3 regions of the Planococcus shenhongbingii genome follow, and region 2 is predicted to be linked to each of the others. Evidence: riboswitches for the same ligand, from Rfam matches in the RefSeq annotation. Region 2 holds a riboswitch; each other region holds the start of a gene.

Region 1 (10,909 bases), 1.0 Mb from region 2:
CAATGAGTTTCAGTCAGGATATTTTGTCGGGAAATGGAAAGTCGGAACAACTGAGTTTCCACATAGTGAATTTATTGAACTTGATCGGGGGTTTGATTTCTATGCCCCACAAACATTTCAAGATAATCATGGAAGAAGAATCATGCTTGGCTGGATGGGAATAACAGATGAACAGGAACCCCATCAACCAACAATTGAAAAAGGTTGGGTGCATGCATTGACGATTCCTCGGGAAATAGAGCTGAGAAACAACCGGATTATTCAAAAGCCGGTGCAAGAACTCCAAAAGTTGCGAGAAGCTAAAGGATTCCATTGCCAAACAAGCATCGAAAATGAAACAAAAACCTTGCCAGAACTGGCGGGGATTGTAAGTGAGATCAATATTCATTTTCACCAAAATCTTGCCGACACCGTAAAGATCGAGATCCGTAAAAACCTGTCAATCATCTATGTGCAGCATATGAAGCGCTTGACGTTAGAGAGAAAGCGGTTCATAGATGGCAAAGTTGAAAGCCGGAGCTGCTTCTTGGACAAACTTGAGGACCTTCATTTCTTCCTGGACACAAGCTCTATAGAACTATTTGTCAATGGAGGAGAGGAAGTGTTTACGGCCCGATTCTTTGCCGAAGCAGAGGATGTAGATGTTTTCTTTACAACAGATGGGCATGTGGATGTAACTCTTGAAAAGTGGAATTTGCGAAATCCGAAAGAGCTATAAATCATTCCATGACAAGGCGCAAAGATTAAGGCTGTTGCATTATCGATATTCTTCAAGACAGGTGCGAAGCTATTGGCCAAAGTTACATCGGCCGATGGCTTTGCTCCATATCTTTATTAACCGTTTAGGCAAATTACACAAAAGGGGGAATTTCATATGTTTGACGTTGTCGCACTTGGGGAACTCTTGATAGATTTTACACCAGCCGGAAAATCTGCAAATGGAAATACTTTGTTTGAAACGAACCCTGGTGGAGCTCCTGCTAATGTTCTTGCGACGCTAGCCAAATTCAATGCAAGGACCGCCTTTATAGGGAAGGTGGGGACTGACCAATTCGGCTCTTTTTTAGGGGATACACTACAAAAAGGAAAAATCGATACGCAAGGCTTAGTTTATTCAAAAGATGTAAATACAACATTGGCGTTTGTTCATTTGAAGGAAAACGGGGATCGCTCTTTCCAATTTTACCGTTCGCCTGGAGCAGACATCATGCTGGATGAACAAGAAGTCGATATTGCATTGGTTCAAAATGCGAAGGTCTTTCATTTTGGTTCTCTTTCGATGACACATGAACCGGCAAAAACGGCAACATTAAAAGCAGTAAAAGCGGCACAAGAAAAAGATGTTTTAATTTCTTATGATCCTAATCTGCGCCAGGCGCTTTGGGGAAGTTTAAGCCATGCAAAAGAAACGATCATTGAAGGCCTGCAGTATGCGGATATTTTAAAAATATCTGAAGAAGAATTGGAATTTATTACGGACATTCGTAATCTTGAAGAAGGGTCACAATTTTTGTTTGAGAAATTCGGTCTGAAAGTTGTCTTAATCACTTTAGGTTCGAAAGGCTGTTTTTATCGATTTGGCAAAGATACAGGGCATATAAATGGATTCCAAGTAAATGCTATTGACACCACGGGAGCAGGAGACCTGTTTTTGGGAGCTTTTTTGTATCAATTTATCAAGAAAGAGGTCTCTTGGGATTTAGTCCAAGCACATGACGTTGAAAAAATGATTTTATTTGCTAACGCAACTGCGGCTTTGGGAACCACTAAAAAAGGTGCGATTCCTGCAATTCCTCACCTAAACGATGTGAATGAATTGATTGATGGAAGAACATGAACATCCGAAAATAGCCGCTATGCGAGCTGGAATTTAATATCGCCTTGAAAAACCGCAATGTTCCAGATTGCGGTTTTTGTATTTTATCTGGAAAGTAAGCAGACTACGGAAACAGTCACTGATATGATAAAACCGGTTTTCTGCAGTGTAAGTTCAAGGCAACAAAAAAACGCCCCGAAAGACGTTTTCCTGATCAGCGATTGCGCAGCTTAGACAATAACCGAAGAATTTCAAGATACAGCCAAACCAATGTCACCAGCAAACCGAAAGCGCCGTACCATTCAAAATATTTTGGGACACGTCTTTCGGATGCATTTTCAATAAAGTCAAAATCCAGCACCAGATTGAGAGCGGCGATAATTACAATGACAACAGAAATTGCAATGCCTATAGGCGATGATTCATGCAGGTAAGGAATTTGAAACCCGAAAAAACTGCCGATAAACGAAATCAGGTAAACGATGAAGATAGCGCCGGTAGCTGCGACGACACCCATCCTGAAATTCTGCGTGACTTTGATAAAGCCCGACTTATAAGCAAGCAGCAAACTCAGCAGCACACCAATCGTCAGAAGTACTGCCTGGAAAACGATGCCTCCGTATTGGACTTCGTACTGCGCAGATACCGCACCAAGAAACAACCCTTCCAACAACGCATAGAGCGGCGCTGTGAAAGGCGACACTTTCGGTACAAAAATCGTGATTAAAGCTACAATCAGTCCGCCGATGGCTCCCACCAGGATTAACGGCATTGCGCTGTTTGGATTGCTGAGGAACTGATTCCAGGAATAGACGGACGTAGCCAGCAATAAAAGCATTAGAATTAATGTCTTATTCACAGTGCCTTGGATGGTCATTTGCTTGCCTGCTACAGCCCCATCGAATTTTTTGAACGACTCATCATTTAAACTCGGGTTTCCACTTCTCAATTGTCTCACCTCTTTTAATAGTTGAAGCAGCTCCAATTATCTCCCTACATTCCAAATGGACGAAATCAGTTAAATATAAGTTCAATTCTTTGAAAATGCTTCAACTTGTACTACGTTTCGGGCGAGCGGAAAGTTTCAATGAAATGGGATGAAGCGCATATTTTTTTGCTTATGCGGCGAAACGGAAATGGTTTGAAGAAAAAGAAGGGGAACAGAAAGTATTCCAGCAGGGAAAGATAGTAAACGAGATCGAAAGGAAAGTATTTTCGCCCGAAAGGAAAGTAAATCCGTTTACTGGAACTAACTTTCTCTCCAGAGCCTAATAAATTACATTAAAAAAGGCTTTTCAGCAGAAATAATGTCGGCACGTCTGGGCAGTGGACAGCGGACTGGAAAAACTGCTGTGATTAAAGAGCGGAGGGTATAAGGCTTTAAAACGATATGCTTTTTATAGGTTCATATACCTCTATAAATGATCATCTTAATAATTCTTTTACAATAAAATTATCTTTTGCCCTATTGTGTATCTTTTCAAGCATTGGTATCATGAAAAACGATGCAAGTTTAATATAAATGTAAAATATATCTTATTTTATTTTTCGTCAAAACAAATATATATCAAAAATAAATGAAATACATCAAATTTTAAGTTGTTCAGTATTTATTCGGGAGGAACACCATGCGCTTTCAGGGAAACAGTTTAGAAGAACTAGAAGAATTAGAGCAAGAACTGCTGGGCCTTGGCGAAACCAAGCTCGGCGGTTTAAGTTATTCCAAGATAGAAGTGTACGATGCCATGCACAGTCAATTAGAAGAACTGGTGCAAGACGATGAAGATTATCGCGCTTATTATAGCTACATCAAGAAAAAGTTAGTATCCTACTTATTGCGCTATGGCATGCACACGTACACGGATCATCTAACCATCTATGAGGATACGGAAAAGGTTCTGAAAAAAGTTCTTTCTTACGATTCCCAAAATCCGATTGCGGCTTACCGCCTCGGCTTTTTGGCTTACCGTTCAGGTATCCATAGCGAAGCGGTGATGTACTTCCAGCAGGCATTGAACAGCCAGACTTTTTATACCGACGAGCACTTTTTGCTGAACGCTGAACAAATCAGCCGCGCCGTCCTGTATTTGACGAACAGTGCTCTGCATACCGCTATCCAAGGTGAAGTGCCTTCATGCGACATAATTTCCACCGGCTATACATCGTTGCCAACGCAGCTTTGCTACAACGACGGCATGCTGAAGTGCCACGCTTACCGGATTGTGACGCCTTTCGGTGCTGTGCTTTGCTCGGAAGAAGAAAGCGGCGAGCAGCAGATGAAAGATGTCATTTCCCTGAAATTCAATAAATTTGGCGCTCTCTTGACCTACAATGGCATTTCGGAACAGCTGTCACCTGTCCAAGCCAATGTACTGCGCTATCTATTGGTGAAAACCCGCCGCGGTGAAGCGGCAACTCCGTGGTCGCTGAAAGACTACTTCCTGTTTACGCATGTCATCACAGGCGTTCCGGAAAAAACATTTTCATCAGTGGTTGCAGAAGTGAAGCGAATCATGGCTGAAATGGAAATTCCAGCGTCGATAAAAGTGGCGGAAGATGAAAAATCCGGGTATTATTTTGACGGTTCGTCGCCATTCGTGGTTATCGACCGAGTGGATGAGGAACTGTCCCTCTAGCAGCCAGATTGAAGCCGATAGTTGATTTTTACTAAAAAAGGTTTGACAGTAGTCACAATCTTTAATACTATTAGAAACATGTTAAACACAATTGCATATGGAACATTATCAAGAGAGACCGAGGGACAGGCCCTATGACGTCCAGCAACCTACAGAGCGATCTGAGAAGGTGCTAATTCCTGCAGAATGATTTCATTCTGAGAGATAAGCCTAATCCATTCGGTGCCTCTTTCTTTATGAAAGAGGCATTTTTTATTGGCAAAAAAGGAGGGACACCATGATCAGCATCACGAATCTTTCAAAAGGCTATCAAACGAAAAAAGGGACGGTTACTGGAGTCGATAACGTCACGCTGACAATCAACGAAGGCGAGGTGTTTGGGATTGTCGGCTACTCAGGGGCTGGGAAAAGCTCCTTGCTTCGCTGCATGAACTTGCTGGAGCGCCCGACAAGCGGCGAAATTAAAGTGGATGGCTTGGATTTGGCCAAACTGAAAGGTGAAAAGCTGCGGCAAGCCAGGCTAAAAATCGGTATGATCTTTCAGCATTTCTACTTGATCAGCCAAAAGACCGTGGCTGAAAATATCGCTTTTGCATTGAAAGCGGCCAATTTGCCAAAAGGCCAAATAGCGAAACGCGTCGACGAACTGCTCAACATGGTCGGCTTGACCGATAAGAAAGACGTCTATCCGGCACAGCTGAGCGGCGGCCAAAAGCAGCGTGTCGGCATTGCCCGGGCATTAGCAAATAACCCGTCCGTTCTGTTATGCGATGAAGCCACATCCGCCCTCGACCCAAATACAACCTTATCGATTTTGCGGCTGCTGAAAAAAATCAACCGGGAGCTGAACATCACCATCGTGTTAATCACCCATGAAATGAATGTCGTGAAAGAAATCTGCGACCGCATGGCAGTGATGCAAGACGGCCGTGTCATCGAAGAAGGAGAAGTCTACGATTTGTTCTCAGCTCCGAAAGCGGAACTGACCAAGGAATTTATCTCATCGGTCGTATCGTTCGATGTGCCACAGCCAATCCTTGCAGCTTGTACAGGACGTGTCATCAAAGTGCAGTTCAAGGGAGCGGTCGCCGGAGAAGGCGTCATCACCGATACGGTTCAGAACTTTGACGTCAAAGGGAATTTCCTCCATGGCTCAATCGAATATATACAGGAAAAGCCTCTTGGCTTGTTCCTGATGGAAATACAGGGCAGGCCCGATAATATTCACCGGGCCATCACTTATATGGAAGGCCGGGGAGCAAATGTGGAGGTGATTGCAAATGGGATTTGATTTTCAGCATATGATGGAATTATGGCCGGACATCTCAAAAGCGTTCGGCGAAACTTTATATATGATCGGCGTGTCTCTCGCTATTGCGATCGTCATCGGCTTGCCGCTCGGCATCGTATTGTTTGTCACTGATAAAGGCTTGTTTTTGCAAAACCGTTTCATCAAGTCCGTGTTAGGCTTTGCCGTCAATATGATCCGGTCGATTCCGTTCATCATCTTGCTTGTCGCTTTGATTCCACTTACAAAATTGTTGGTCGATTCCACAATCGGCCCAGCAGCAGCGAGCGTATCGCTGTCGGTTGCCGCGATTCCGTTTTTCGCCCGCATCGTCGAGACGTCACTGCGTGAAATCGATAAAGGCGTCATCGAAGCAGCGGTTGCTGTCGGCGCCACGCCGTGGATGATTATTAAAGATGTGCTGCTGCCGGAAGCAAAAGCCGGCATCATCCAAGGGATTACCATCACCATCATCTCACTCGTCGCTTACTCTGCGATGGCAGGAGTGGTCGGAGGCGGCGGCATCGGCGACTTGGCGATCCGCTTCGGCTATTACCGCTACGACAACACCATCATGATCGTCACCGTCGTCATCTTGATTGTTCTTGTCCAAATCCTTCAGCAACTGGGAGACTGGACTTCTAAAGCAGTAGACAAACGATAAATAAGGGAGAGAACCTCACATGAAAAAATTCTTATTGCCAGCTATCCTGCTCGTACTACTGACATTGCTCGCTGCTTGCGGCGGCGAAGAATCCAGCGCCGACAGCAAGTCCATCAAACTTGGCGGCACAGCCGGCCCATACAGCGATATGCTAACCCAAGCATTCAAACCGGCTCTTGAAGAAAAAGGCTATACAGTAGAAATCGTTGAGTTCAGCGATTACATCCAGCCGAATAACGCTTTGGACAACGGTGATCTGGACGCTAACTTATTCCAGCATTCGGTTTACCTGGAAAACTTCTCGAAAGAAAACGGCATGGATTTGACCGGATTGATTACAGTGCCGACTGCTCCGATGGGTATTTATTCCAATAAATATGATTCGATCGAAGAAATTAAAGATGGTTCAACCATCGCCATTCCGAACGATCCGGTCAATGCAGCTCGGACATTCTTAGTGCTGCAGGACCACGGCTTGATCACATTGAACCCCGATGGAGAAGAATTGACAGTTTCAGAAAAAGACCTCGAAACAAATACGAAAAATCTGGTGTTCCAGCCGATCGAAGCCGGTGGATTGCCGCGTGCAGTTGAAAGCTCAGACTTGGCAGCTGTTCCAGGGAACTTCGCCTTAGCGGCTGATATGGACTTGCTAGAGGCATTGGTTCTTGAAAACATGCCGGACCAATACCGCAACTTGGTAGCAGTTAAAACCGAAAACAAAGACAAACAGCTTTCAAAAGATCTGGTGGAAATTGTAGAATCACCGGAATTTGAAGCATTGATCGATTCTGATTTTGAAGGATTCGGCAAGCCGGAATGGATGGCAAACCGCTAAGAAAGGGAGATTATTGTGGAAGATATCGTTGTAAAAGGAGCTCCGGCTGAATATGTCTGTAATGTCGGAGTGCTAAATGGCCTTGAAGATAAACTGCTTGACAGAAATATCAGAAAAGTGCTGATTTTGACTGGCACCAAATCCTGGAAAGCGCTGAAACCTTATTTTCCAGAACTCGAAAAAGTTGAAGTGGCTTTTGAAATCTACCAGGGAGAATGCTCTCTCCCGGAAATCGCCCGTGTTGCCGAGATTGCAAAATCTCTGGGAGCCGATGCCATTATCGGAGCCGGCGGCGGCAAAGTGCTTGATATTGCAAAAGCTGTTGCCAATGACAACGGCATTAAGTCGGTGCTGATTCCAACATTGGCATCAAACTGTGCGCCGTGGACACCGCTTAGTGTCATTTATACGGATGAAGGGACGATGACCCATTACACCATTTTTCAGGGAAGCGTCGATTTGCTATTGGTCGAACCAAGAGTGCTGATCGCCGCGCCGGTTCCGATGCTGATCGCCGGAATTGGTGACACCGTTGCCAAATGGTACGAAGCAGACGTCCAGATCAGCCGTTTTGAGGACCCGCCGATTGCCTTGAAAATCGCCCACTACACCGCCAGATTATGTGCCGACGAAATGTTCGAGAATGCGGAAGCGGCCATTGCTGACGCCAAACAAGGCGAATTATCGGACGCCTTCATTAAAGTGGCCGAAACCATCATCATGCTTGGGGGCATGGTCGGCGGTTTCGGTGAGAAATACGGCCGCGTCGCAGGTGCCCATGCGATCCACAACGCGATGACCATCGCGCCAGAATCCCATCAGGCGCTGCACGGCGACAAAGTGGCTTACGGAGTATTGGTGCAGCTGCTGCTCGAAAGGAAAGTAGAAGAAGCGGAGCGCTTGAAAGTGTTCTATAAAAAAGTTGGCCTGCCTGCTTCACTGAAAGAAGTTGGGATTCAGGGCCGATGGATTGAAGAAATCGCGGTACAGTCCACGCGAGAAAGTGAAACGATTCATGTGCTTAGGGAAGATCCGATTCGTGCAGATGAAGTTGCTGCAGTAATGACGAGAATCGAAGAAACCGTTAATGCACAAAGCAAGAATGAGGGTTAAACATAAAGTCTAGCTTAGAGAGTTTAACTTGTTGAAAACATAAACCGTACAACTCAAAAATCATTGTTAATACCGTTCGTAAATGTCAATGAAAATTAGTAAACGTTCGTAAAGTGTTTTGGCACTTTTACGAACGTTTTTTTGTTGTTTTTCAGCCTTTTTTAAAGCGTACGGAAACCTGTACTTTTACGAACGCTTTTTTATTACAAGTTATTGCAAAGGCATCTATTATTAGAAATCTGGAATGGTAAAATAAGTATATGAACTAGCGAAGAAAAAGGAAGTAGACGAAAATAGGACTGAATTTGAGAAGCATAGACCTTGGAGAGGAGGAGTGAGTATGGAGAATAAAAAGACTGGTAGTTCTTACATCTACATGATAATTGCTTCCATCGGCATGCTCCTACTGGCATTTGGACTTATAGAATATATATCGCGCGTCGGAAGTACGAGTACGCCCAATTTCTTATTAACTTTTGCTGGATTTATGATACTAGTCCATTACATTTATCATTTAGAAAAAAAGATTGGTATTAGCAATAAAATAATTTGGATCAAATCGGGTCTGCTTGCCCTATCGTTTCTTATTTTCACATACGCCTTTTACTAGTAACGGAATGTAATTTATGGGCAGTTAAGTTCCATTCAGATTGGATGAAAAGTATGCAAGGAATTTTTGATGAACTACTGGAGGGGGCCGTGAGATGGTTTGGGTCAAATTTGCGGGATTTATTTTAGTTGGAACTCTTATAGTTTCACTCGTTAATGCCGTGTTAAGAAAAATATTTAAGATCGAGAAAGAAAAGGCCTCTTCCCATTCAATTATACAAATAAATTGCACCGAAAAATTGATATAGCTATCAACGCAATCGCTGCTGTTGTATACATCATCAGCTTTTACCTGATCGTTTCCAAAGGATCCTCGGTAAACATTTTTTTAGTTTCGGTGATTTTGTTTACGTTAATGGACCACTTGGTACAGGCCATTTTCGAATGGAGATACTCACAAAAACCAAAACAAGCCCTCTTAACCATCAGTGAAATGTCTTTAATAGTAATAGCCTTGATTATAATAATTCAATTTGATTTATTTAGCCTCCTGATATCTTAAAAAGCAAATAGTTACCGGTAGTTAAATAAGCACAAAAATTATTAGACTACCGGTAGTCTTTTTATCGAATTAGAAATTTAAACTAAGAAGGTGTTCCAGCGATGTTGTCATTCGGAAAAATAAGTAATTTCATTTTCTTCTTAGGGCTTATAGTTTGCTGTATTGGTTTAGTGTATGTATTAGGATACTCGAATCATAATAGCTTTCGATATTCAGCATCTTTAGGGTTTTTAGTGCTGGGCCTAGGCATTTTATCTGGGATATTTTCTAAATCAAAGAGATGACCTTAGTTGAAAGTGCAGTTATCAGAAAACGAATGTAACTTAATGATAGTTAAGTTACATTCGTCTGTATCGCCTTAAAAATTTTTCCGACAAGACATACGAAGTCCTTGGAGGGGAATTTGGAACAAATAAAAGTCCTGCATCTTGTAGAAATTTAGAAAGGAAGTTTGAAGGTGAAGATTTTTTCTTACACGACCATTAGATTCAGTATTTGGTCCCTCATTATCTTGTATTTACACGTAACTAATTCATTTACAGTTATTTCTTTCTTTGTTGCTTCATTTTCCTTAATGTTAGCAAATTCTTTTTTTGAAAAAACGGGGAAAGAAAGACATTTTGAAAATAAAATATTGGAGTGGATGTGGCTGCCAATCGCTGCTGGAAGTATCATTTTTGTCCTTTACTATTATATGTTCTAAGAACCCTGATTTTCGAAGAAATGAATGTAGCTTAATAGCAATTGAGTTACATTAAGAACCAACAAGAAAGAAGACAAATACTGCCAGGTGGGTGCCATGTTAAAACTATTGATTTTTCCAATTTCATTAGCCATTTTATTCTTTTCAAATGCTTTAACTGCTTCCAATTTGGTATTACTCATAGCAGGATGTTTAATTTTCTTCTACGCGACTGAATTTTTATTAAAAGATCATCGCGATGTTTTCAAAGTTAAAAACAAAGGATTCGCTTTGGTTATTTTCATAACATTCATTGGTTCAATCTTATTTGCTGCTTACTATGTCAGCTTTAGATAAAGATTTTGAATGTAACTTATTACTAAGTATATTACATCCATTTCTTTGTTCTCCCTGTATTTCTAGAAAAAGAAATCTTTTAATTTTCTTGAAAAAATAAGTTGCATTCAAAGTACTGATGCTACAGAATTCGAAAGAGAAACTCTGGCATGAATTCGGTTTACATATCAAACATTATCAGAAGCTGTTCAAAAAGAGAAGGTAAAAAAGAGGTCGATTAAAGCTTATTTCCTCTCTTTTTGTGTGTACAATTATACTTTCATGAGCTCTTTAATAGTAGTGAAATTTATTCTGTTCTAAAATTGTCTACGTCAAATAGAAAAGTAGATTTACAGTAGAATGATGGAATACACCTATCGCGTGTACTAATTAGATTACTTTTTTCCCAACCTATAGAGCATGTT
Region 2 (10,909 bases):
CCATCAAACTTCGCGTCTTTGACAATATTGTCTTCGACTTGAAGGGTCAGCTGAATGCGGTCTCCGCAAGTAGGGTTATTCATTTCTATATTGACACTGTTTGATTCAAGTGCACCTTTGTTGCGCGGTGTTTTATAGTGGTCCATTATGACTTGGCGGTAAAGTTGATCCAAATTATTAAAAGACATTATTGAAATACTCCTTTGCTGTACGCAGCCCTTCTACTAAACGATCGACATCCGATTCGTTATTGTATAGATAGAAACTAGCGCGTGCTGTAGCTGTCACATTAAGCCATTTCATCAGCGGCTGCGCACAATGGTGTCCCGCGCGGACAGCAATGCCACTCATATCAAGAACAGTTGCAACGTCATGAGGATGTACGTCATTCAAATTGAACGTTACAATGCCGGCGCGTTTTTGAGGATCTCGGGGACCGTAGATTTCAAGCCCTTCGATACCGCTCATTTTATCCATTGCATAAGCAGCCATGGCATGTTCATGCTGTTCAATATTGTTCAATCCAATTTCGTTCAGGAAATCGATTGCAGCGCCAAGCCCTACTGCTCCTGCGATAATTGGAGTTCCGCCTTCAAATTTCCAAGGCAGCTCTTTCCATGTTGAATCATATAGGCCGACAAAATCAATCATTTCTCCGCCAAATTCAACAGGTTCCATATCATTCAATAATGCTTTTTTGCCATATAATACGCCGATTCCTGTAGGCCCGACCATTTTATGTCCGGAAAAAGCGAAGAAGTCACAATCAAGCTGCTGAACATCAATTTTTAAATGAGGTGCTGCCTGCGCACCGTCCACAACAAGAAGCGCGCCATTTTCATGAGCAATCTGTGCAACTTCTTTTACCGGGTTCATCGTGCCAAGCACGTTGGAAACATAAACCATGGAAACGATCTTTGTGCGTTCAGTTATAGCTGCCCGTACCTGCTCCAACGAAATGGTTCCATCTTCTTCAAGTTCAATATATTTAAGAATGGCTCCGCGTTCTTTAGCTAATTGCTGCCACGGAATGATATTGGAATGGTGCTCCATATACGTGATAACAATTTCGTCGCCTTCATCCACGTTTGCTCGGCCGTAGCTTTGCGCTACGGTATTGATGGCAGTCGTCGTACCGCGGACAAAAATGACTTCTTCAGTTGAACTCGCGTTGATGAATTTCTGGACTTTTTCACGTGCGCCTTCATACTTTTCCGTCGCCCGGTTGCCGAGCGTATGAACGCCTCGGTGAACATTGGAATTGTCGAACTCATAATAGTTTTTCAACGCTTCAATCACTTGCACCGGTTTTTGGGAAGTGGCGGCACTGTCCAGATAGACAAGTGGATGGCCATTTATTTCTTGGTTCAGTATTGGAAAATAGCTTTTTATCTCTTGGTTGATCATTAGCGGACTTTCCTTTCGATAACCTCCGTCAATTGCTTTTTAACGCCTTCGATTGGCAGCACATTTACCACTGGTGCCAAGAAGCCGTGAATAACAAGACGTTCAGCTTCCTGTTTTGTAATACCGCGGCTCATCAAATAATACAATTGAAGCGGATCTACTCGGCCAACTGAAGCAGCGTGACCTGCAGTTACATCGTCTTCATCGATCAACAAAATCGGGTTTGCATCTCCACGGGCTTTCGGGCTCAGCATCAGTACACGGGATTCCTGTTCAGCATTCGCTTTAGTGGCACCATGTTCGATTTTGCCAATGCCGTTGAAAATAGCAGATGCAGCTTCTTTCATAACACCATGCGTCAGGATCTGGCCATCTGAGTTTTTGCCCCAATGCGTTACGGTCGTCGTAAAGTTCTGTTTTTGCGAACCTCTTCCAACAACGACAGTTTTTGTATCTCCTACCGAATTGTCGCCAACCAGGTAAGTTGTGTTTTCAGAAATCGTGTCGCTGTCATTCATCATGCCGAGTGCCCATTCGATGCTTGCATCACGTTTGGCGACCCCGCGGCGGTTAACATAAGTAGTAAATCCTTCAGCCAATACATCAACTGCTCCATAAGTGATTTTCGCATTGTCTTCAGCAATAACTTCAGAAACAATATTCGCCAAACCGTTCGCTTTTGGAACTGTTGAAATATATGTTTCGACATAAGTCACTTGGCTGCTGGTATCTGCTACAACCAATACATGGTTAAACAATGAAGCATCTTCATTGTCATGAATAAATACAACTTGGACCGGCTCTTCAACTACGATATTTTTCGGAACGTAAAGGAATACTCCACCGTTCAAAAGTGCCGCATGCAAAGAAGTCAATTTATGCTCTTCCGCTTTAACTGCTTCGTTCATGAAATATTTCCCTACAAGATCCGCATGATCGCGGATGGCCGTGAAAATATCCGTTAGGATGACACCTTGAGCTTTCAGCTCATCTGATAAAGCTAAATAAGCTGGTGTATTATTATGCTGGATATAAAGGTTTTTCTGCTTCAAGTCCACTAGAGATTTTACTTCCTCAGGCAACTCTGAAAGAGATGCATAAGCAGCACTATCTGTAGAATGGACTGGGAATTCAGTAAAGTTCCAGCCCGTTATTTTTGTTTTATCGGGTTTCGGCAGCGGCAATACTTCCGCAGCTGCAAGCGCTTGTACGCGCAAGTTCGTAAACTCTTCAGGTTCTGACTTTGAAGCCGAGAAGGAGCGCACGTCCTGCTCGGTTATTTTTAAATTTGTTTCAACCGTCACGTTAGTTTCCCCTTCCAATTAAGCTTCTTGTCCTACAGTCTCATCTTCAATTCCAAGTTCAGTTTTGATCCAGTCGTAGCCTTCTGCTTCCAATTTATGAGACAATTCTTCTCCGCCGGATTTAACTACACGTCCTTGCATCATAACGTGGACATGGTCAGGAGTGATATAGTTCAACAAACGCTGATAGTGAGTGATGATCAAGCAGCCGAACTCTTCACTTCTCATCTGGTTAATGCCATCTGCAACAACTTTCAAAGCATCGATATCCAATCCAGAGTCGATTTCATCTAAAACAGCGATTTTTGGTTTGATCATCATCAACTGAAGGATTTCATTGCGTTTCTTTTCCCCGCCTGAGAAACCTTCGTTCAAATAACGTTGAGCCATATCCTGTTCCATATCAAGGACTTCCATTTTTTTATCAAGTTCGCGAATGAATTTCATCAATGAAATTTCGTCGCCTTCCGCACGGCGGGCATTCATCGCTGAACGCATAAAGTCAGCATTGGTAACTCCCGAGATTTCGCTTGGGTATTGCATGCCAAGGAAAAGACCGGCGCGGGCGCGTTCATCAACTTCCATTTCCAATACGTCTTCTCCGTCTAAAGTGATCGTACCTGATGTTACTTCATATTTTGGATGCCCCATGATAGCAGAAGCCAAAGTTGACTTGCCTGTTCCGTTAGGTCCCATGATGGCATGAATTTCACCTGTATTAATTGTTAAATTTACACCTTTTAAAATCTCTTTTCCTTCGATTTCAACGTGTAAATCTTTAATGACCAAAGTTGACATGTAAATACCTCCATAAAGTTGATGTTGAATGGCAAACCATTCTTAATTAGTATCATTCTAATCTTAACCCAAATCAACCTTAGTAGCAAATCATTAAACCGGATAGCAATTTAAGAAATAAGCTTTTAAAAATACTGTATTTTCCTTATACCCCTAACATGATACACATAGAAAATTGAATATTTTAATTTTCAATGGAAAGGTTCTAAATGAGAATATATATCAATAAAAAAACCAGCGCCTTTTGGCACTGGATTCTTCCTTACTATATCAATGACGGTGTACCAGACGTTCTAAACGCGCAGCTACTTGCTGGCCTTGCTGATAGTCCTGTTCTCTACGTTGCTCTACTACTACAATTTTATCAGTGTCGTTTTGATATTCATCAATACCAAATCCGTGTACATCTCGAAATGCCTGTTCCATTTTCTCTGTATGCTCTATGCCATTTGAATCGATAGTGAACCATTCCTTTCGAATTTTAAAGTCAATTATATTATACCCTTATCTTTCTTGATAAAACGCTGACATGTTAATTTGTCAGAAAATAGAACTATTGTCATGCTTACTGAAAAACAATAGAAAAAAGGCCCAGCTTGAAATTGCTGGGCCTTTAACTATTTATTTTGCTACTTCTGTATATAGGCTTGAAGGGTTAAGTTCTTGCGCTTTTAGCAAGTCATTGAGTTTTTCATCTGCTTCGGCAAATTTTGCAATTGCAGCTTCGAAATCCGCTTCTTTTGTTAGTTCATCCGCTTTCATATCATATGATTCTTCAATAGAACCAAGAGCTGTTTCGATATCCTTTTTTTGATCAGCCAAAGTTTCCGGAATCTCGATCCCCTCTACCGCTGCTGCTATTTTCTCGGCAGATGCCTTCGCTGCATCTTTCATCGCTTGCAAGTCAGCGCCTTCTGGAAGAGTGCCTTCTGTCTGGTTTATTTCAAATGTATTCAAGTCGGCATCTGTGGCGTTAATCGTTTTAGATACCGACATGTAAAAACGCATGAATTCCTGTTTTGCATTTCCTGTTTCTTGAGCTGTTTTTTCAGTTTCCTTTTGTTCTTCGGTTGTTTCTTCTGTAGCAGTTTCTTCACTGCACGCCCCCAACAAAAGAGCTGCTAAAAAACCAATCATTAGTAATTTCTTCATTCAAAATCCCCCTTAGATATAAAATCCTTAGCTATAATAGCATAGCTTGTGGAAATCGTATACATAAGGGGGAATTGCCGAAATTCATAGAATTTCCTATTATTGCAACACTTTTTTACCGTTTGTGAAACGGTCGACAATCATAGCTAAAGCTCCGTCACCTGTTACGTTAGTAGCTGTACCAAAGCTGTCTTGAGCCAGATAAAGAGCAATCATTAAAGCAATCATTGTTGAATCGAAACCTAGCATTGCTTCCAGTAAACCGATCGCTGCCATGACAGCTCCACCCGGTACCCCCGGAGCGGCAATCATTGTTACGCCGAGCATAAAAATGAAAGGCAAGAAACCGACGAAAGTCGGCATATCACCAGTCAGTAGCAAAACACCGATTGCACACGAAACGATGGTGATTGTGCTTCCTGATAAATGAATTGTTGCAAATAATGGTACAGCGAAATCTACTACTTTCTCATTTGCTCCTGTTTTACGTGCTTGCTGTACTGTTATCGGAATAGTTGCTGCTGATGATTGTGTACCAAGCGCTGTAAAATAAGCAGGCAGCATTGTTTTCAATAAACGAAGCGGATTTTTTTGATTTAATGTTCCGGCCGTAGTGTATTGAAGCAATAGCATAGCCCAATGCAGGATAAGAATCATAACAAAGACCACTGCAAAGAGTGCCAGGATTTTAGCAACTGCTCCGCCATACGCCATATTGGCGAAAATACCAAAGATATGGAAAGGCAATAACGGAATAATGACATATGAAATTGTTTTTTCAATAATTTTCTGGAACTCATCGAAAAATGAAATCATGGTCTTGCTGCCGGTCGAAGCCATTCCGATGCCGAGCAGAAATGCCAGAATCAACGCTGACATTACACCGAATACAGGCGGCATATCCAAAGCGATGAATGAAGTTGCCAAAGCATTTTCCGGATCCTCAATGCCGCTCATCGAACCAGCTTTCATAAAGTTCGGAAGAATAGTAGTCGCAGCAAAAAATGCAAGAATCCCTGCTACAATCGTAGAGGCATAGGCGAAAAATGTAGCAAGCCCGAGCAATTTCCCTGAACCTTTCCCTAGCTGGGCGATGCCGGGTGCAATAAAACCAAGAATGATTAAAGGTACAACAAAGTTAAGAAAGTTCCCAAAGATCGATGTAAAAGTGGCAAAGATCCGTGCCATCCACTCTGGCGCAAAAGAACCGATTAATACACCTAAAGCGATAGCGACGATAATCCTCGGTAAAAGACCGAATTTAATTTTCATGATGTGTCCTCCCTAGATGAACATTTGTATTTTATTATTATACAAAAGTATCATATCGGTCTAGTAATTAGAATAGATTCTACAATACGCGAAATATTAAAATTATTTTATAAAATAAAAAAACTGGACATAGACTCAAAAAAATCGAGTCTACGTCCAGTTTTATGACGTGTGTAAAGCTATATCATTATTATTTGACAGGTACTACTGCCCCGCCCCATTCTTCTAAAATGAAGTCTTGGATTTCCTGTGATTTCAGGGTTTCCACTAATGCTTTGATATTTTCGCTGTCTTCATCGCCTTTATTGACTGCAATGATATTGACGTATGGAGATTCTGAACTTTCAAGTGCAATTGAATCTTCCAATGGGCTCAATCCTGCATCGATTGCATAGTTTGAGTTGATCAACAAAGCATCGCCTTCGCCTGCTTCATAAAGTTGAACCATCAATGCTGCTTCATAGTTCGCATCAAACTCAAGATTTTTCGGGTTTTCCACAATATCCTTCACTTCAGCAGTCGTTTTGTCTATGCCTTCTGCCAGTTTGATCAAGCCTTGAGCTTCAAGCATCGATAAAATACGGCCATGGTCAGCCACCGAGTTGCTCATTAAAATTGTTGCCCCTTCAGGAAGTTCTTCCAATGAAGCATATTTCTGAGAATAAACACCGATCGGTTCAATGTGGATTCCGCCTGCGTTTTCAAAATCATAGCCAAATTCCTTCTTTTGAGACTCCAAATATGGAATGTGCTGGAAATAGTTGGCATCAATTTCTCCAGCTTCTAAATCTTGGTTCGGCAAAATATAATCCTGATATGTCTCAATATCTAATTCAATTCCTTGCTCTTCAAGAAGCGGCTTTGCCTGTTCCAAAATAATTGCGTGCGGGACGTTTGAAGCGCCCACTTTTAATGTGCTTGTCTCTTCTTCGCTTGCTCCGCCATTGCCGCCTCCGCAGCCTGCAAGTACAAGTGCTGTCAATAATGATCCTGCTAGTAATTTTTTCATGTAACCGATCCCCTTTTTCTATGTTTTTTATAGTTCAGCTGTTAGCGTTTATCTGATTTTGTAGTCATTCGGTCACCAATAAACTGGATTGCGAAGACGATAATCAAAATCAAAATAGTTGCCATAAGCGTAACATCTTCCCGGCTTCTCTGGAAACCGTCCAAGAACGCAAGTGTTCCTAGGCCGCCCGCACCGATAATTCCGGCCATGGCAGTATATCCCACCAATGCAATCGCTGTAACTGTGATACCTGAGATTAATGCCGGTTTGGACTCTGGCAGCAACACTTTACGGATAATCGTCCAAGTTGTTGCGCCCATAGAACGCGCAGCCTCGATGACTCCTTTATCAATTTCCTTCAGCGCAATCAATACCATGCGCGCATAAAATGGCGCCGCTCCAATAATCAAGGCAGGCAATGCAGCATTCGGCCCTCGGATCGTGCCGATGAGAAATTTCGTAAACGGAATCAGCAAAATGATTAAAATGATAAACGGAATCGAACGGAAAATGTTGACGAATGCACCAGTCAACCAATTTACCACACTGTTAGCCCATAATTGTTTCGGTGCCGTCAAAAATAAGACGATTCCCAAAACCAATCCGATGACAAATGTAAAGAACGTCGACATGGCTGTCATATATAATGTTTCGAGCGTCGCTTCCCACATACTGTCCCAATCGACATTCGGGAATAATGACTCAATCATTTGCCATCACCTCCGTCTGTACACTTTCAGCGTTCAAGAACGCGAGAGCTTCGGATATCTGTTGCTGCGAACCTTTCATTTGTAATACCAATGTGCCATAAGCTCCTCGCTGCGTATGCGATATATTTCCTTGCACAATATTGATCTCTACAGGGTATTTCCGGATCAGCTTAGTCAAAATAGGCTGTTCCGTCTGTTCACCGACAAAAACCAATTTCACCAATTCGCCTGTCGGGTAAAGTTCCCGCAGATGTTTAATCGTTTCATGCGAATCTTCCGTATCGGTGACTTGAGCGACAAAGCGCTTCGTAATTGGCTGCTTTGGCGCCTGAAAGACATTCAATACGTCTCCCAGTTCAACGACGCGCCCGCCTTCCATAACAGCGACACGATGGCAAATCTTCCGAATAACGTGCATCTCATGGGTAATGAGAACAATCGTAAGCCCGAGACGTTTATTGATATCGACCAGGAGTTCCAGAATCGAATCGGTTGTCTGCGGATCGAGTGCTGAAGTGGCTTCATCACATAGCAGCACTTCAGGTTCATTAGCCAGCGCACGGGCAATGCCGACACGCTGTTTCTGGCCGCCCGACAGCTGGGACGGATAAGCATGTTCTCTACCCGTGAGCCCAACTAATTCCACCAATTCCTGAACGCGGGCGTCGCGCTTGTTTTTTGGAACACCTGCGATTTCAAGTGGAAATTCAATGTTTTCTTTTACTGTGCGTGACCACAGAAGGTTAAAATGCTGGAAAATCATACTGACTTTCTGGCGCGCTTTCCGCAGCTCTAGTCCTTTACTTGCCGAGATATTTTGGCCGTTTATTGTTACCGTCCCCGAAGTAGGCTTTTCCAATCCGTTCAATAAACGGATCAATGTACTTTTCCCTGCCCCGCTATAGCCGATAATGCCAAAAATTTCACCGGATGAAATCGACAGATCGACATGGTCGACAGCTGTTAAAGTGCCTTTGCCTGTGTCGAAAACCTTCGACAGTTCTTTTAATTCAATCATCCTTTTACAACTCCTAATCCAAAATAAAAAACCCTTCCGCGCAGAACTGAGCAGAAGGGTAACCGTGAAAACACGAAAACCGCTCTCTCATCTCCCAAAGCTTTTGCTTTGTGTGATTTGGCACCATTTCATTTTCATGACGGTTGCCGGGCTTCATAGGGCACTTCCCTCCACCACTCTAAATAAGAGTTACGATATGAAATTATTGTTCAGAAATCCAATTTACCATGCTCGACATTTTTCGTCAACAGATTTCAATTTCCCGTATAGGTAAGGCACAGACTGGAATGCGTAAATCTTTTCTTTCAGCTGCCCGTTTTCTGTAATGAGCAGGCAAGGTACACTTTCCACCTTGTACAATTCGGCAATTTCCTGAACAAAATTCAAATTCGCTTTGCCCATCGGCAAATCCGGGAACAACTCTTTTACGACATCCATCATTTTAGAAGCAACTTGGCATGTACCGCACATCGGCGTATATAAATAATAAGCCGCGGCAGAGCTAGTGTTCTTTTCTTTTAGCCAATCTTTATGTGTCCATTCTTTCATCGATTTCATCCCTCAGTTAATAACTTATTGACTTGAACATTTGCTGAAATCAGCACATCGAGCAAGATCCGGATCGGCGTCGCTGCCACTTCCTTGTAACTGCGATTGATATAAAAATGCCGGGCTTCAGGGAATTCGCGTTTAACAAGTTTCCGCAGCCGTTCACCTGATTTATCCGCATCCACCAATATGATGATATCCAAACCTTCATAAGGCAGCAATAATTCTTCAAGCCTCGATGCACTAACTGTACCATTTGTGCAAACAATCGTCACGGGTTCTGCAATGAGCGGCGCTATTCGTGTTTTATCCGTTAGCCCTTCAACCACAATTACTTTATCCATAAGTCAACACCTCGCTGATATATGATGAAAGATTAGGTGTAAAAGCTGCTCCTTATTGGATCAGCCTATAGATGCTTATTTCATCCAGTGCCCAGCTAGCAAAAAAAGCGCCAAGTAATAGGCGCTTTTTAGGATATTACTCGTTGATCATTTCCTGATATTGTTCAGCTGACATCAAGTCGTTGATTTCAGCTTCTTCTGGAGATTCGATTACCACCATCCACGCATTTTCATACGGAGATTCGTTTACAAATTCAGGACTGTCTTCAAGCTCAGTGTTGACTTCAATTACACGCCCGCTAATAGGCGCATAAAGCTCCGAAACAGTTTTAACTGATTCTACGCTGCCAAATGGCTCATTTCTTTTTATTTCATCGCCAACTTGCGGCAATTCTACGAAAACGATATCGCCAAGTTCAGCTTGTGCAAAATGCGTGATGCCAATACGTGCTGTACCGCCTTCAACTTTAACCCATTCATGCTCTTTAGAATAACGAAGTTCTTGTGGTGTGCTCATCGAAAACCCTCCAAATTATGTAGTGTACTCATTTCTCAGTTTGACATAAAGCCTGGGGAAATACAAGATTTCACTGCTCTCTCTTCCAGGTATTTTCAAACTCTTCTTCTTTAAATCCGAGTGTCGCTTTTTCCCCATCCCAAGCCAAGGGGCGCTTAATCAGCATTCCGTCTGACGACAGCAGCTTCAGTTGCTGATCTTCAGGCATTTCTTTCAATTTGTCTTTCAATCCGAGTTCCCGGTACTTCAAGCCGCTTGTATTAAAGAACTTCTTCAATTCAAGTCCGCTTTTCTCATAAATCCCACGAAGTTCGCTGTCAGACGGCGGTGTTTCAGCAATGTTTATTTCATTGTATTCAATGTTATTTTGTTCAAGCCATTTTTTTGCTTTGCGGCATGTTGTGCATTTCGGATATGCATAATAGGTAATCATTCTAAAACCTCCTTTTAACCAAGCTTACCAAAATTAGCACTCTTGGTCGATGTAAAAAAACGCAGCCGAAGGCTGCGTTTTCAAAGAAAGCTTAGACTACATATTTCTCTGCTTCCACTAATCTAACAGCTGCTTCCCGCTTTTTCGCAATCACGTTATACGGAGTTGAACGCGTCAGTTTACGCAGTGCAGAAAGCATCATGCGCTGATTGTCGCCTTCCACAGCCGCAAGCAATGTCTCTTTTGCGTCTTTCTCAATTTTGTCAAAGGCTTCTTGGCAATATATTTGCGTATACAACAATTTTTGCTGGGCTTTTTCTTCTCCGGATGCTGCAATCGCTTTTTCCGTGCGGAGCACAGCAGATTCCATCGCAAAGACGTTCGAGACGATATCCG
Region 3 (10,909 bases), 590 kb from region 2:
GAAACTGCCAAGTCCTTTAACGCTCCATTGAACGATTGCGGTTCAGGATGTGCATACACAATCAGTACGTTCATCTTTTCATCTCCTCATGGATAAATCACTTATGTTTAGCCCGCGTCTTTTCAGATTTCATTTTCAGGATAGAACATCAGCATAAAAAAGCTGGCCGGTTCTGCTGTTTCATTTTTATAGCTGTGTGGAACCGTACCGGAAAATTGAATGGCATCCCCTGATTTTAATGTAAAGAGCTGACCTTTAAGATCCATGGTCAATTCCCCATTTTTCATGATGATGTATTCCTCCCCCAAATGGGTTTTGGCCAGATGAAAACAACCTGGTTCCAATTCGGTCATGTAAATTTCGAATTTTTTATCCGGATGAAAAGGGAAAAAAGGATAGACCCGATAATTGCCTTCATTGTCCGTGATGGGTTCAATATCAGTCAGACTAATTTGGTTGACTTGAGGTTCACTTTCCGTCATGAAGGAAGTGAAGGAAACTTGAAGGCCGTTTGCGATTTTCCATAAAGTCGTCACGGTCGGATTCGATTTCCCTTTCTCAATTTGGGCCAGCATGGCTTTACTGACACCGGTTGCTTCAGAAACCTGATCGAGTGTAAGGTTTCTTCGTTTCCGTAGATTGGCCAAGTTTTTCGAAATAATCCCTTGAATGTTTTCCATTCCACGCCTCCTGTTAATTTTATTTGCAAACAATATAACATACATTTAAACGCTTTAACAGACAAAGGATTTTGATTAATCCTTAGATAGCATTTCTCTAATAAGTATGTTAAGTCTTCGTAGAAAAAACCGTTCGTAAAAGTACACGTTTCCGAACGCTTCAAAATGGCTGTAAAAAGAATAAAAAGAACGTTCGTAAATGTGCCTAAACACTTTACGAACGTTCCCTCTTCTCCTAAACGTTTACGAACAAAAATATGCCCCTGCTTTTAAATCATGCTTTCTCCTCCCCCAGTAATATTTTTTCGTCTAATGCTAAAAGTTTAATTTCTAAACAGAAAATGTTTTTTTCTTAAGGCCGGCTATTAACTGGTAATGATTCCAAAAAACATCTTTTTGCGCATCCGGACTGTTCTCTTCCAATTCGCTCTGCCATTACCATTAATACAATATTGGGCAATTGAAATACATTCTTTTTTGCAGCAGGCGTTACTGTAAACACAACTCCTACTCAATGTGTCTCATATATTTCGATTTTTCATTATCGAATCATTGATCAGTTCTTTACTTGTTAACCAAGAGATCTGAACTATTCTTAGCTTCCCTGGCTTTTAATTCGCGGCGAAGCACTTTTCCGCTGATCGGGGTTTTGGGCAGCTCTTCGAGAAATTCAATTTCCCTCGGAGCAGCATGGGCAGCAAGCCCGCTGCGCACAAATAAGCGCAATTCTTCTAATAATTCCTTACTCTCCTGATACTCTTTGTTTAAGACAATAAAGGCCTTCACAATTTCCCCTCTTACGGCATCCGGCTTTCCAATAACGCCCACTTCGGCAACCGCCGGATGTTCAATCAGCTTGCTTTCAACTTCAAATGGCCCGATTCTTTCCCCCGAAGAGTTGATCATGTCGTCACTTCTTCCTTGGAAAAAGACATATCCTGTTTCGTCGATCGTTGCCAAATCACCGGATAAATACCATCCATCAAAAGGGAAATACGTGGAGTATTTAGCTGGGTCTTTCCAGACTTCCCGCATAAGAGAAGGCCAGTTTGCTTTTAAAGCCAATTGGCCGACTGCTCCAGCTTCCAGAATTTCTCCATCCTCCCCTAAAATAGCCGCTTCAATTCCTGGGAACGGTTTTCCCATTGATCCGGGCTTGATCGCTTCAGATGGTAAGTTAACGATTAACTGGGCTCCCGTTTCCGTCATCCACCACGTATCGTGGATGCGGTTTGAAAGTGTCTCTATTCCCCATCTCACAATTTCCGGATTAAGCGGTTCTCCCACGCTTAAAATATGCCGGATTTTTGATAGGTCGTAATTGCTAATCAGTTTATCCCCTTCTGCCATCAGCATTCTGAAGGCCGTCGGCGCACTGTACCAGACCGTTACACCCGTCCGCTCCAAGATGTTATACCATTCTTCCGCGCCAAATCTGCCCCCGTGAATGACAGTCGTCGTGCGGTTCAGCAATGGGGCAAATACTCCGTAGACGGTCCCGGTCACCCATCCCGGATGTGCCGTGCACCAATAAATATCGCCTTCTTTTAGATCCAGCACCCATCGCCCGGTGATGTATTGCTGGATCATCGCCCGGTGTGCATGGATGATCCCTTTCGGTTTACCGGTCGAACCGCTTGTATAATGGATATTCAATCCATGATCGAGGTCCACCCATTCAATAATATTTTCTTCTGTTTCAACATTCCTTGCTTCTTCAAATAAAGAAATTTCATCTCCTGTACATTGTTCCGGTTCAGCGGTAATAAAGACGGTTGTCAAAGACGGCAATTGTTCCCGCTGGACCCGTTTCACCAGTTCTGGTGATGCGATTAAAAAAGTGCCTCCGCAATCCTGGATTCTTTCTTTTACGGCATCTTCCATAAATGCTTCAAAAAGCGGCCCGACGACAGCACCAAGTTTAATGGCTGCAAGCATGGCAATATGGCAATCGGGGTGCTTCGGCAAAAACACGAATACGAAGTCTCCTTTTTTCACCCCGCGTTTTTTTAACACCGTCGCCCATAGATCAGATTTTTCTTTCAAATCACGATATGTAAGTTTGTATTCTTCCTGTTCTCCAATATAATGGAGGGCCGTTTTTTCCCCAAATCCTGCTTCGACATGGCGATCTACACATTCATATGCCATATTCACTTTTCCTGTTTGGGACCAGCTGAAATTCGACTCTATATCTTTCCAAGAGAAATCTTCCCAAGATGGTAATTCTTCCGCGATATTATAATGCCCTTTATTTGGTTGGATAATTGTACTGTTTGCCATTTTACTCGACCACCTTTTTACTCTGTAGTAGATTAAGTATTTCTGATTTCTTTTCTGCAAGAAGTGCACTTCCGCGATTTCTTGGTTTTGCAGCTTCCACTGTCAATTCCGCTTGCAGATAACCCGGCTGTCCGCCAAGGATGAAGATGCGGTCACATAAATACAGCGCTTCGTCAATGTCATGCGTCACCACCACCATCGTGGAAAGCTGCTTTTTTTGAATTTCCAATAACAAGTCCTGCAATTGCATTTTTGTGAATGCATCCAGTGCGCTAAAAGGTTCATCTAAAAGCAGCACAGCCGGCTGCCCGATCAACGCGCGGGCAATAGCGGTTCTTTGAGCCATTCCCCCTGATAAATCTTTCGGATAATAATCCCCGAAATCGCTTAACCCTACCAGATCCAAATAATCCCGCACTTCTACATTTTTTACATCTTTGTTTCCGAATAAAATATTGTCTTTGACCGACAGCCAGGGCATAAGCCGAGGTTCCTGAAATATCATGCCAATCGGCTGTTCGCCCGCTTCAGCTATTTTTATTTCTCCTTCGAAATCCTTATCCAGACCGGACAACACCCGGAGAAGGGTACTTTTCCCGCATCCACTCGTTCCCAGAATTCCAACCGTCTCACCTTCTTGAATGGAAAACGATAGATTCTTAAATCCTGCAAGTCCGTTATTGAATGTCCTTGAAGCCTCTTTCACTTCCAGCATATTGACACCTCCTCTTATTGTTGGTTCTGTAAATTATCCTGCCATCTCAAGGCACGCGCTTCCAGCGATTTCAATAAAGCGTCTGTCAGCTTCCCGAGTATGGCAAAAAGGATGATGCTTGCCATGATGAGCTCAGGCGAATATGTATTCTGGCCAACAACCAGTAAATAGCCGAGCCCTTGCCCTGCGCCCATCAGTTCAGCAGCGACAACGAACATCCAGCCCAAGCCGACGCCGCTGCGCAAGCCGACAAGAAAAGACGGCAGAGATGCTGGCAAAATGATTCGGCGCACAATCTGGAACGAAGTAAAGTGATAAATCTTCCCAACTTCAATCAGCTTGCGGTCTACACCTTGAATACCGGAGACGATATTCAAATAAACCGGAAAGAAAACACCCACTGCAATCAGCAGTACTTTGGACGGTTCTCCAATTCCCATCCACAAAATGAATAAGGGCACCCAGGCAAGGGAAGGAATCGATCTGAATGCTTGGATCAATGGATCCACAAGCTGTTCAAACCACTTGAAATAGCCCACAAAAGAACCCAATACAAGGGCCAGCATAGTCCCGGCAAAAAACCCGATCAGTACGCGAAGAAAAGTAATGCCGATATGCCCCCAAAGGGTTCCGTCTTGAGCCATCTCTACAATCTTTTGAAAAATTATGGTAGGGGCTGGAAAAACATAGGTGTCTATCAAGCCAAGACGTGCGGCTGCTTCCCAAGAGACCAAAAGAACGATCGGCAATATCCACCCGAGTACCAGGCCTCTAAACTTATTTGAATCCGTGCGGGATTTCGGCTTACTACTTTTCTCTATCGGAAAATCATTAGTTTTAGCGTTGATCGTCATCCAATTCGCCCCCTATTCCGTTGCGATCACTTTTTTCGCAAATCGGTCAATAATTAATTCACTAACTGTTTTTTCAATATCTGCATCGCCTTTAATCACGTTTTCCGACTTCAAGACAGCGCCAGCCTCTTCAAGTGCCTCGATTTGCTTATCGCCGGGAATGGGATCTGAGAAATCATTTCGCTCGATGCTTTTCTTAGCCACTTCCAACTCCATGTCTGCTTCTTTTGCCAAGATTTCTGCTGCTTCATCCGGATTTTCTACAACCCATTTCCGCGCTTTCTCATATACCTCAATTACTTTTTCTACAGCTTCCGGATTCTGTTCTGCAAATTCCGACCGGACATTCAACGTGCCATATGTATTTTTGTCATGGTCACGCGAGAATAAGTTTGCGCCGGAATCCACTTCAACTCTTGCCATATGCGGATCAAGGCCCGCCCACGCATCAACTTGGCCAGTTAACAAGGCATTGGCGCCATCCGCATGCTGCAAGTTCACAATCTCCAAATCCTTCGATGAAAGGCCTGCTTCCTGAAGTGAACGCAGAAGGAAGATGTAGGGATCCGTTCCTAAAGTGGCGGCAACTTTCTTGCCTTTCAAGTCCTCGACTGTTTTGATTGGTGAATCTTCCGTTGCTACCAGCGCAGTCCATTCTGGTTTCGAATAAATATAGACGGACTCGATGGGTGAGCCATTCGATTTTGCGATTAACGCAGCTGCTCCCGCAGTGGATCCGAAATCTACGCTTTTCGAATTCAAAAACTCCAATGCCTTATTGCTTCCTTGGCTCAGAACCCATTCCACTTCGATGCCTTCTTTCTCAAAAACTTCTTCTGCCCATCCGAATTCCTTTAAAGCCAAGCTCGTTGGCGAGTAATAGGCATAATCCAGAACTACTTTTTTCAACGCGCCTTGCTCTTTTCCTTGTGCATTTGAACAAGCCCCCAAGATAAACGACGCACCTACTAGCAACAACACAACTGCAATAATCTTCTTCATTCTAAATTCCTCCCGACATAATTTTTAATAATTCTTTTTATAATTTTATTTACTTAACAGATTCGTTTACTAGGTTTTACACATACAACTGCTCTCCTTTCTTGAACCCAAAATATAAAAAAGCCCCCTTCAATTAAGAAGAGGGCAGAAAATCCTCCTCTTATCTTTCCGATTCAATCGAATCAGTAGGATTTAGCACCTTTTCAGAATGTTATTCTGTTGGTTGCCGGGCTTCACAGGGCCTATTCCCTCCGCCGCTCTTGATAAGAGTGCTATTCACTTTTAAATGTACAAATTTTCAATCAGTCGAACCATTAGGAATTATCATACAATAGGCTCGAATTAAAAGTCAACCAGTTTTGAATTTTTTTCCTTCTGAACTTTTTTCATATAAAGTTTTTTTAGTCAGATTGCTTTAAATTTTCAAACCATGTAAAATTACTGGAATTACTTTTTTCATTTTCTATTAGGGGGAATTGCTGTGGATAATTTGTTTGCCTATATTTCAATAGCTGCCATGATGGTGATCATACCTGGGGCGGACACGATGCTGCTGATGAAAAATACGCTTCGGCACGGACCTAAGGCCGGTTATTATACGACGCTCGGAATGGCAGCCGGTCTTTCTTTTTGGACCTTGATTGCGGTTCTGGGCTTAGCGGTAGTGATTGCCCAATCGATCGTTCTCTTCACTTTGATCAAATATATAGGAGCTGCCTACCTAGTCTATTTAGGAATCAGAAGCTTTTTCTCGAAAAGCGGATTTTCTTTAGGGGAAATTCAGGAACAGGCACGCAAGCCGGCTGCCTCTTCCGTTCGGCACAACAAAGAATCCTTCAGGCAAGCGTTGCTGAGCAATGTTCTTAATCCCAAGACCGTGTTGGTCTATATCACGGTTATGCCTCAATTCATCGACATAAGCGGGAATGTAAACCAGCAATTGATGGTGTTGGCATTCATCTTAACTCTGCTGGCTGTCACTTGGTTCTTGTTCCTGGTGAACCTCATGGATTTAGCGAAAAAATGGCTGAATGACCCGAAATTCCAAAAGGTTTTCCAAAAGACGGCGGGTGCAGTACTGGTCGGTTTTGGAATAAAAACCGCGATTTGACCGATGGATTAACCGTTCAAGTGGAATCTCCAAAGCCGTTCAGGCAACTGAACGGCTTTTTGACGTTTTCTTTTAATCATGTTTCTTTCATCCAGTCCTTAAATTGATTACAACAATCCATGAGGGCATCCAATAAAGACGAAAAGTTGTGCCTGGATCGGCCTCGGATCTCTTTTTGGATGCAAGCAGCTTTTCCAAATTCGTTATACGTAAAATCAAGAAAGCAAATTCAGCTCATTTTCTAACTTGCGGATCTCATTCCATTTTTCTTTTCTATTTGCCTGCTTGTCTTTTTCCCACCCTTCATAAGCTTTTATTAATTTTTTCTTCCCGACTATAATGGCATCAAAATCATTCTTCTCTCTGTACATATTAAAGTTCTTTTGAAAATTGTTTCTTGCTTCTTCGAGCGAATAATCTCCATTGGGTCCTCCGAAAACTTCCGCTGAAGAAAGTTCATCATGGTTTTCGTCTTCCCAATCACAAAGTATACATATTTCAAAATCTCCTCTTGTCTGTAATGTAGGATACCCGCAGCAAGGGCATTTTTCTCTTCTCATTTAAAAACCCCTTTTCCAAATTTTACTATTCATTCAAACAGTTTCTTTACAAAGGAATGCTCTTTTCGCATCCAACTAAAAGGAAGTAAATGTTATGATTATATTAAAGACGTTGTTCTTGTCTTATGGGTGGGAACAGCTTTAATAAAGGAGTTTTATAAAATGAATGAAACTAAAGGCACTGAAATCAAACGCTCTTCAACAGCAGAAGACATTCTCGCTCAGATCACCAGTCACACGAAGCTAGGCGACTTACGGAAAATCGCGAAGGACATTAAAAAAGACCACGAACTCGCGATGGAACTTTGGTCAACCGGAGCGTTTTTGCCCCGCCTGTTAGCAATCTTAATCATGGACAAAAAACTTCTTTCACCAGAGGTGCTGAATGAGCTTGATCAGGACATGCAGACGCACACATTTGATGAGCGCAACAACTTAATGGATTGGCTAATGGCGAATCAGCTCACCAAAGACAAGAAGACCCTGGCAGTGATGGGGTCATGGCAACAGAGTCCTTCTGCTCTACAAAGAAGAGCTTTCTGGTATTATCAAGGGCGATTGAGATGGACGGGACAAACCCCGCCTGATAACACCGCAGACTTGCTAGCTGTAATGGAAGCTGCTATTACGCAGGAAGAACCGGAAGTTCAATGGGCGATGAATTTCACCGCAGGCTGGATAGGCGTTTACGATGAAAAGAATCGCGCACGCTGCATTAAACTGGGTGAGAAAACGGGTCTCTACAAAGACGAAGTCGTATCAAAAGGATGCACTCCCAACTATTTGCCGGAGTTCATTTCGATTGAAGTTAACAAACGGCATAATAATTAGTTGCCTCTGAAAATTTTTCAGAGGTTTTTTAAAACTGCTCTTATTTTTTGATCTACATGCGTTGAATATATGTAGTCAAAGTGTAGGATTTTATCATTAATCGGAAACGCCCTTAAAGCTTCAGTGGCTGTCCATTTCACTAGGGGGCTTTAAATAGGCACTATTCTTCTTCGGAATTTTGGTTAGTTACCAGCGTATCATTTATCTGTGTGATCACTGTATCTTTCGGCAAGTTTGAAATGAGTTTCTCCAGAAGGAAATATTTCTCCTCGTTCGAGAATAAGTAGAACCCTGCCCCGTCGTGAAAAATGGTCATAAAGGTGGTTCCCTGCCCGATTTTGAAACTTGCAATCGACCGTTTTCTTTTTCTCTTCCACTCAACCACTTCTCCTAATTCGAACAGTAAATTGTCGGAAAAAGAAATTGAGAAAAACTCATTCTCGGCGGCCAGCCAGTATGTTTTATTCAGCAAAAAAGCTAAAGAATCCGAATCAGTGATCCTTGCAGTAAAGCAAGGCGGGTGATATTGGTGCTTCCCAGAGAAATCATAATAAGTCCTTTTTTCTTCAAGGCTGCTTAACGTGAAATCAATTTTATTTTCATGTAAAAAAGCCCGATATTCGCCAGTTTGTTCCTCGTACACAATAAAAGTAATGAACAAAGGATACCTGTTTTGGCAAAGTAGAAACTCCAGTAAAAAATTTTTGTTTTGTTCTACATAACCTTCTCCATCAGCACCGATGAAATATGCAGATTCTAATTCTCCGTCGAACCTTATATAATGGCCTAACTCTTCTAAAAACTTGTTTGAAACTTTTTCTTCTGCAATCCATATTTCAGCCATATTTTCCCCTTCTCACTTTTTCTATAATAATGCAGGTTTACTAACACTTTCATATAGAGATGAATTAAAGTTATGCAAATGCTTAATGACGCAGCCAGTTTTCACTAAGCGGCTGACTGAACTCTATCCCCACCACATGACCGTCACAAAAAAAGACCAAGTGGATGCACTAGGTGCTACTGTGAATAAAATCAACAAATAAAACTCACGATTTTTTGAAACAGCTTCCTGTTTCGTGAATAAACGAAATAGCAAAAAACCGGATGCCAGGTATAGAAGGATGCCAAAAATAGTCAACCCTGTTAAGTAATAAATTGGCGAAAGCGATACAAAGTATTCACTCAAAAAGTATGCGATTCCTTGTCCAAATACACAAAAAATGGTTGCTAGCAGAAAGCTGCCAATCAACATTGCATAAAATTTTTTCATCAAAGCCCCCGTTTCTTCTAATCCTCAACCAACATTTTTCAATTACTGTGACAAAACAGAACTTTTCTGCTCTATTACTCCATTCGAGCGAAGGCCCGATTAAAAGGTATCATCGCATTTTAACTAAAAAGGATCGTTGCCATAACAAACTATTTTAGGCAGCGTTTTGAGAATGCTTTCCCTACTCTCTTTTAATTCCTCTTACCGCATGAAATTCCCTTTTTAAACCAATACAATTATTCCCCATAAACCGTACATAAAAGCATCTTTCCCAAACCAAATCCTTTAGGGGCTCCCCTTTTTACTATCTGTTAACGAATGGTTTAAAAGCACGCACCTCGTAATCCGAAATGGTAAGAAACAAAAAATCATGGCGCTGGAAAATCGCCCTTGTCGCATAGGGGAACGCTCTCAGGGATTCCGAAACATGTCCCGTGGTCTGGAATTCCCAACACCACAGCTTGCTCTCTTCAATAAACACCCCGAATTCATGAGTTAAGGCAAAGGCAATGACATTGCCAGGATTAAAAGGGATTTCCAGCGTATTTTCTTTTTCAAGCTGCTCGTTCAAAAAGAGCAGTTCCCGGGTTTCCCAGCTCAGACATGCATAAGGCTTATAACGTGCAAAAAGAACTTCGTATAATAGTTTGTTTTGGAGTGCAATGTCAATAAAAGATTCGGGCTTATGGAATGGTGCTGCGTAATTTAATCTATTTTTACCAAGCTTCTTTCCGAACACACCTTCATCGGCATAAACACAAAGAACTCCTTCTCTATAGGGAAATAGCTCAAAGATATCGTTGCCGACATCGCATTCGGAAACCAATTCCCCTCTCAGTGTGTAAAAAGAGAGGGTTGAATCGTTCAAGAGACAAAAATGGTCTTTTACAAAACGAATCTTCGAATATCCTGTGCGCCCGGTCAGAATCTTGTTGCCGTTTAACTCGACGATATTTTCGCCTCTGCCTTTCAATAAAACGATGACCTGATCTTTTTTACAGTCCGCATCGAGAATGACCAGCTGGTCACTTGTATAAATTACCTCTTCCTTTATAAACATTATGTTAAGTCCCCTTCTGCTAAGTTGTGATATGTAAATCATATATTAAAGCCTTTCAGAACAGCCTATTAACGTAACATTTTTTCTAGTGAACTTGCTGGAATTCATTGTAATGAAGTTTCGGATATAACTTAGTTGCCAATAATTTAATTTCGGAATTAATGTAAACAGTAAAGAACCAATTAAAAAATGGAATATCACTGGAAATAAATTGCTATAATGAATGGAGAAAATGAAATTGAAGAACGAAACAGAAACTATATATACAGAACGTAGAAATAATACTTCTTAATTAAAATTCCAAAGGGGCATTAAAAATGAGAAAAATAGTAGTGTTTGCTGTTTCATTTATTCTGATTCTAGGCGTGGCTTATACCTTGTTTTATATGAATCAATATGCCATTGAACCAGAAGAAGATGCGATTCATACTGGTTTGGCAGATTGGCAAACTAGTGGAGAACAGACGGGTTTTGAGTTTAACATATTAGGAATCACCCCAATCAACCAAACGAATACTCATATTGTGTTATTTGAAACTG

The links. Region 2 has a riboswitch for S-adenosylmethionine ahead of QWY16_RS06265 (methionine ABC transporter ATP-binding protein). Riboswitches for the same ligand answer to the same signal wherever they lie in the genome.
Region 1: it holds a riboswitch for S-adenosylmethionine, as region 2 does, so the genes downstream of both, QWY16_RS11325 (methionine ABC transporter ATP-binding protein) here and QWY16_RS06265 (methionine ABC transporter ATP-binding protein) in region 2, are expected to answer to the same signal.
Region 3: it holds a riboswitch for S-adenosylmethionine, as region 2 does, so the genes downstream of both, QWY16_RS09285 (aliphatic sulfonate ABC transporter substrate-binding protein) here and QWY16_RS06265 (methionine ABC transporter ATP-binding protein) in region 2, are expected to answer to the same signal.

The regions. Positions count from the first base shown of each region.
Region 1 is NZ_CP129235.1:2,295,653-2,306,561, reverse strand. Features, by position in the region: gene QWY16_RS11345 (glycoside hydrolase family 32 protein) at 1-718, shown strand, start outside; gene QWY16_RS11340 (PfkB family carbohydrate kinase) at 875-1,837, shown strand; gene QWY16_RS11335 (Bax inhibitor-1/YccA family protein) at 2,031-2,765, opposite strand; gene QWY16_RS11330 (tetratricopeptide repeat protein) at 3,445-4,452, shown strand; SAM riboswitch class I at 4,555-4,663, shown strand; gene QWY16_RS11325 (methionine ABC transporter ATP-binding protein) at 4,730-5,743, shown strand; gene QWY16_RS11320 (methionine ABC transporter permease) at 5,733-6,404, shown strand; gene QWY16_RS11315 (MetQ/NlpA family ABC transporter substrate-binding protein) at 6,424-7,242, shown strand; gene QWY16_RS11310 (iron-containing alcohol dehydrogenase family protein) at 7,258-8,355, shown strand; partial or broken gene QWY16_RS19390 (DUF4181 domain-containing protein) at 9,164-9,466, shown strand; gene QWY16_RS11305 (hypothetical protein) at 10,266-10,505, shown strand.
Region 2 is NZ_CP129235.1:1,266,034-1,276,942, reverse strand. Features, by position in the region: gene sufU (Fe-S cluster assembly sulfur transfer protein SufU) at 1-188, opposite strand, end outside; gene QWY16_RS06305 (cysteine desulfurase) at 178-1,407, opposite strand; gene sufD (Fe-S cluster assembly protein SufD) at 1,407-2,711, opposite strand; gene sufC (Fe-S cluster assembly ATPase SufC) at 2,730-3,515, opposite strand; gene QWY16_RS06290 (YuzK family famiily protein) at 3,780-3,935, opposite strand; gene QWY16_RS06285 (hypothetical protein) at 4,131-4,661, opposite strand; gene QWY16_RS06280 (dicarboxylate/amino acid:cation symporter) at 4,761-5,933, opposite strand; gene QWY16_RS06275 (MetQ/NlpA family ABC transporter substrate-binding protein) at 6,124-6,942, opposite strand; gene QWY16_RS06270 (methionine ABC transporter permease) at 6,984-7,652, opposite strand; gene QWY16_RS06265 (methionine ABC transporter ATP-binding protein) at 7,645-8,670, opposite strand; SAM riboswitch class I at 8,755-8,859, opposite strand; gene QWY16_RS06260 (thioredoxin family protein) at 8,893-9,219, opposite strand; gene QWY16_RS06255 (ribonuclease M5) at 9,225-9,563, opposite strand; gene gcvH (glycine cleavage system protein GcvH) at 9,700-10,080, opposite strand; gene QWY16_RS06245 (arsenate reductase family protein) at 10,151-10,513, opposite strand; gene QWY16_RS06240 (acyl-CoA dehydrogenase FadE) at 10,605-10,909, opposite strand, start outside.
Region 3 is NZ_CP129235.1:1,852,385-1,863,293, reverse strand. Features, by position in the region: gene QWY16_RS09310 (NAD(P)H-dependent oxidoreductase) at 1-74, opposite strand, end outside; gene QWY16_RS09305 (helix-turn-helix domain-containing protein) at 123-680, opposite strand; gene acsA (acetate--CoA ligase) at 1,245-2,963, opposite strand; gene QWY16_RS09295 (ABC transporter ATP-binding protein) at 2,965-3,678, opposite strand; gene QWY16_RS09290 (ABC transporter permease) at 3,693-4,532, opposite strand; gene QWY16_RS09285 (aliphatic sulfonate ABC transporter substrate-binding protein) at 4,545-5,534, opposite strand; SAM riboswitch class I at 5,692-5,804, opposite strand; gene QWY16_RS09280 (homoserine/threonine efflux transporter) at 6,016-6,645, shown strand; gene QWY16_RS09275 (CPCC family cysteine-rich protein) at 6,861-7,205, opposite strand; gene QWY16_RS09270 (DNA alkylation repair protein) at 7,368-8,036, shown strand; gene QWY16_RS09265 (hypothetical protein) at 8,197-8,880, opposite strand; gene QWY16_RS09260 (hypothetical protein) at 9,004-9,309, opposite strand; gene QWY16_RS09255 (hypothetical protein) at 9,614-10,369, opposite strand; gene QWY16_RS09250 (hypothetical protein) at 10,687-10,909, shown strand, end outside.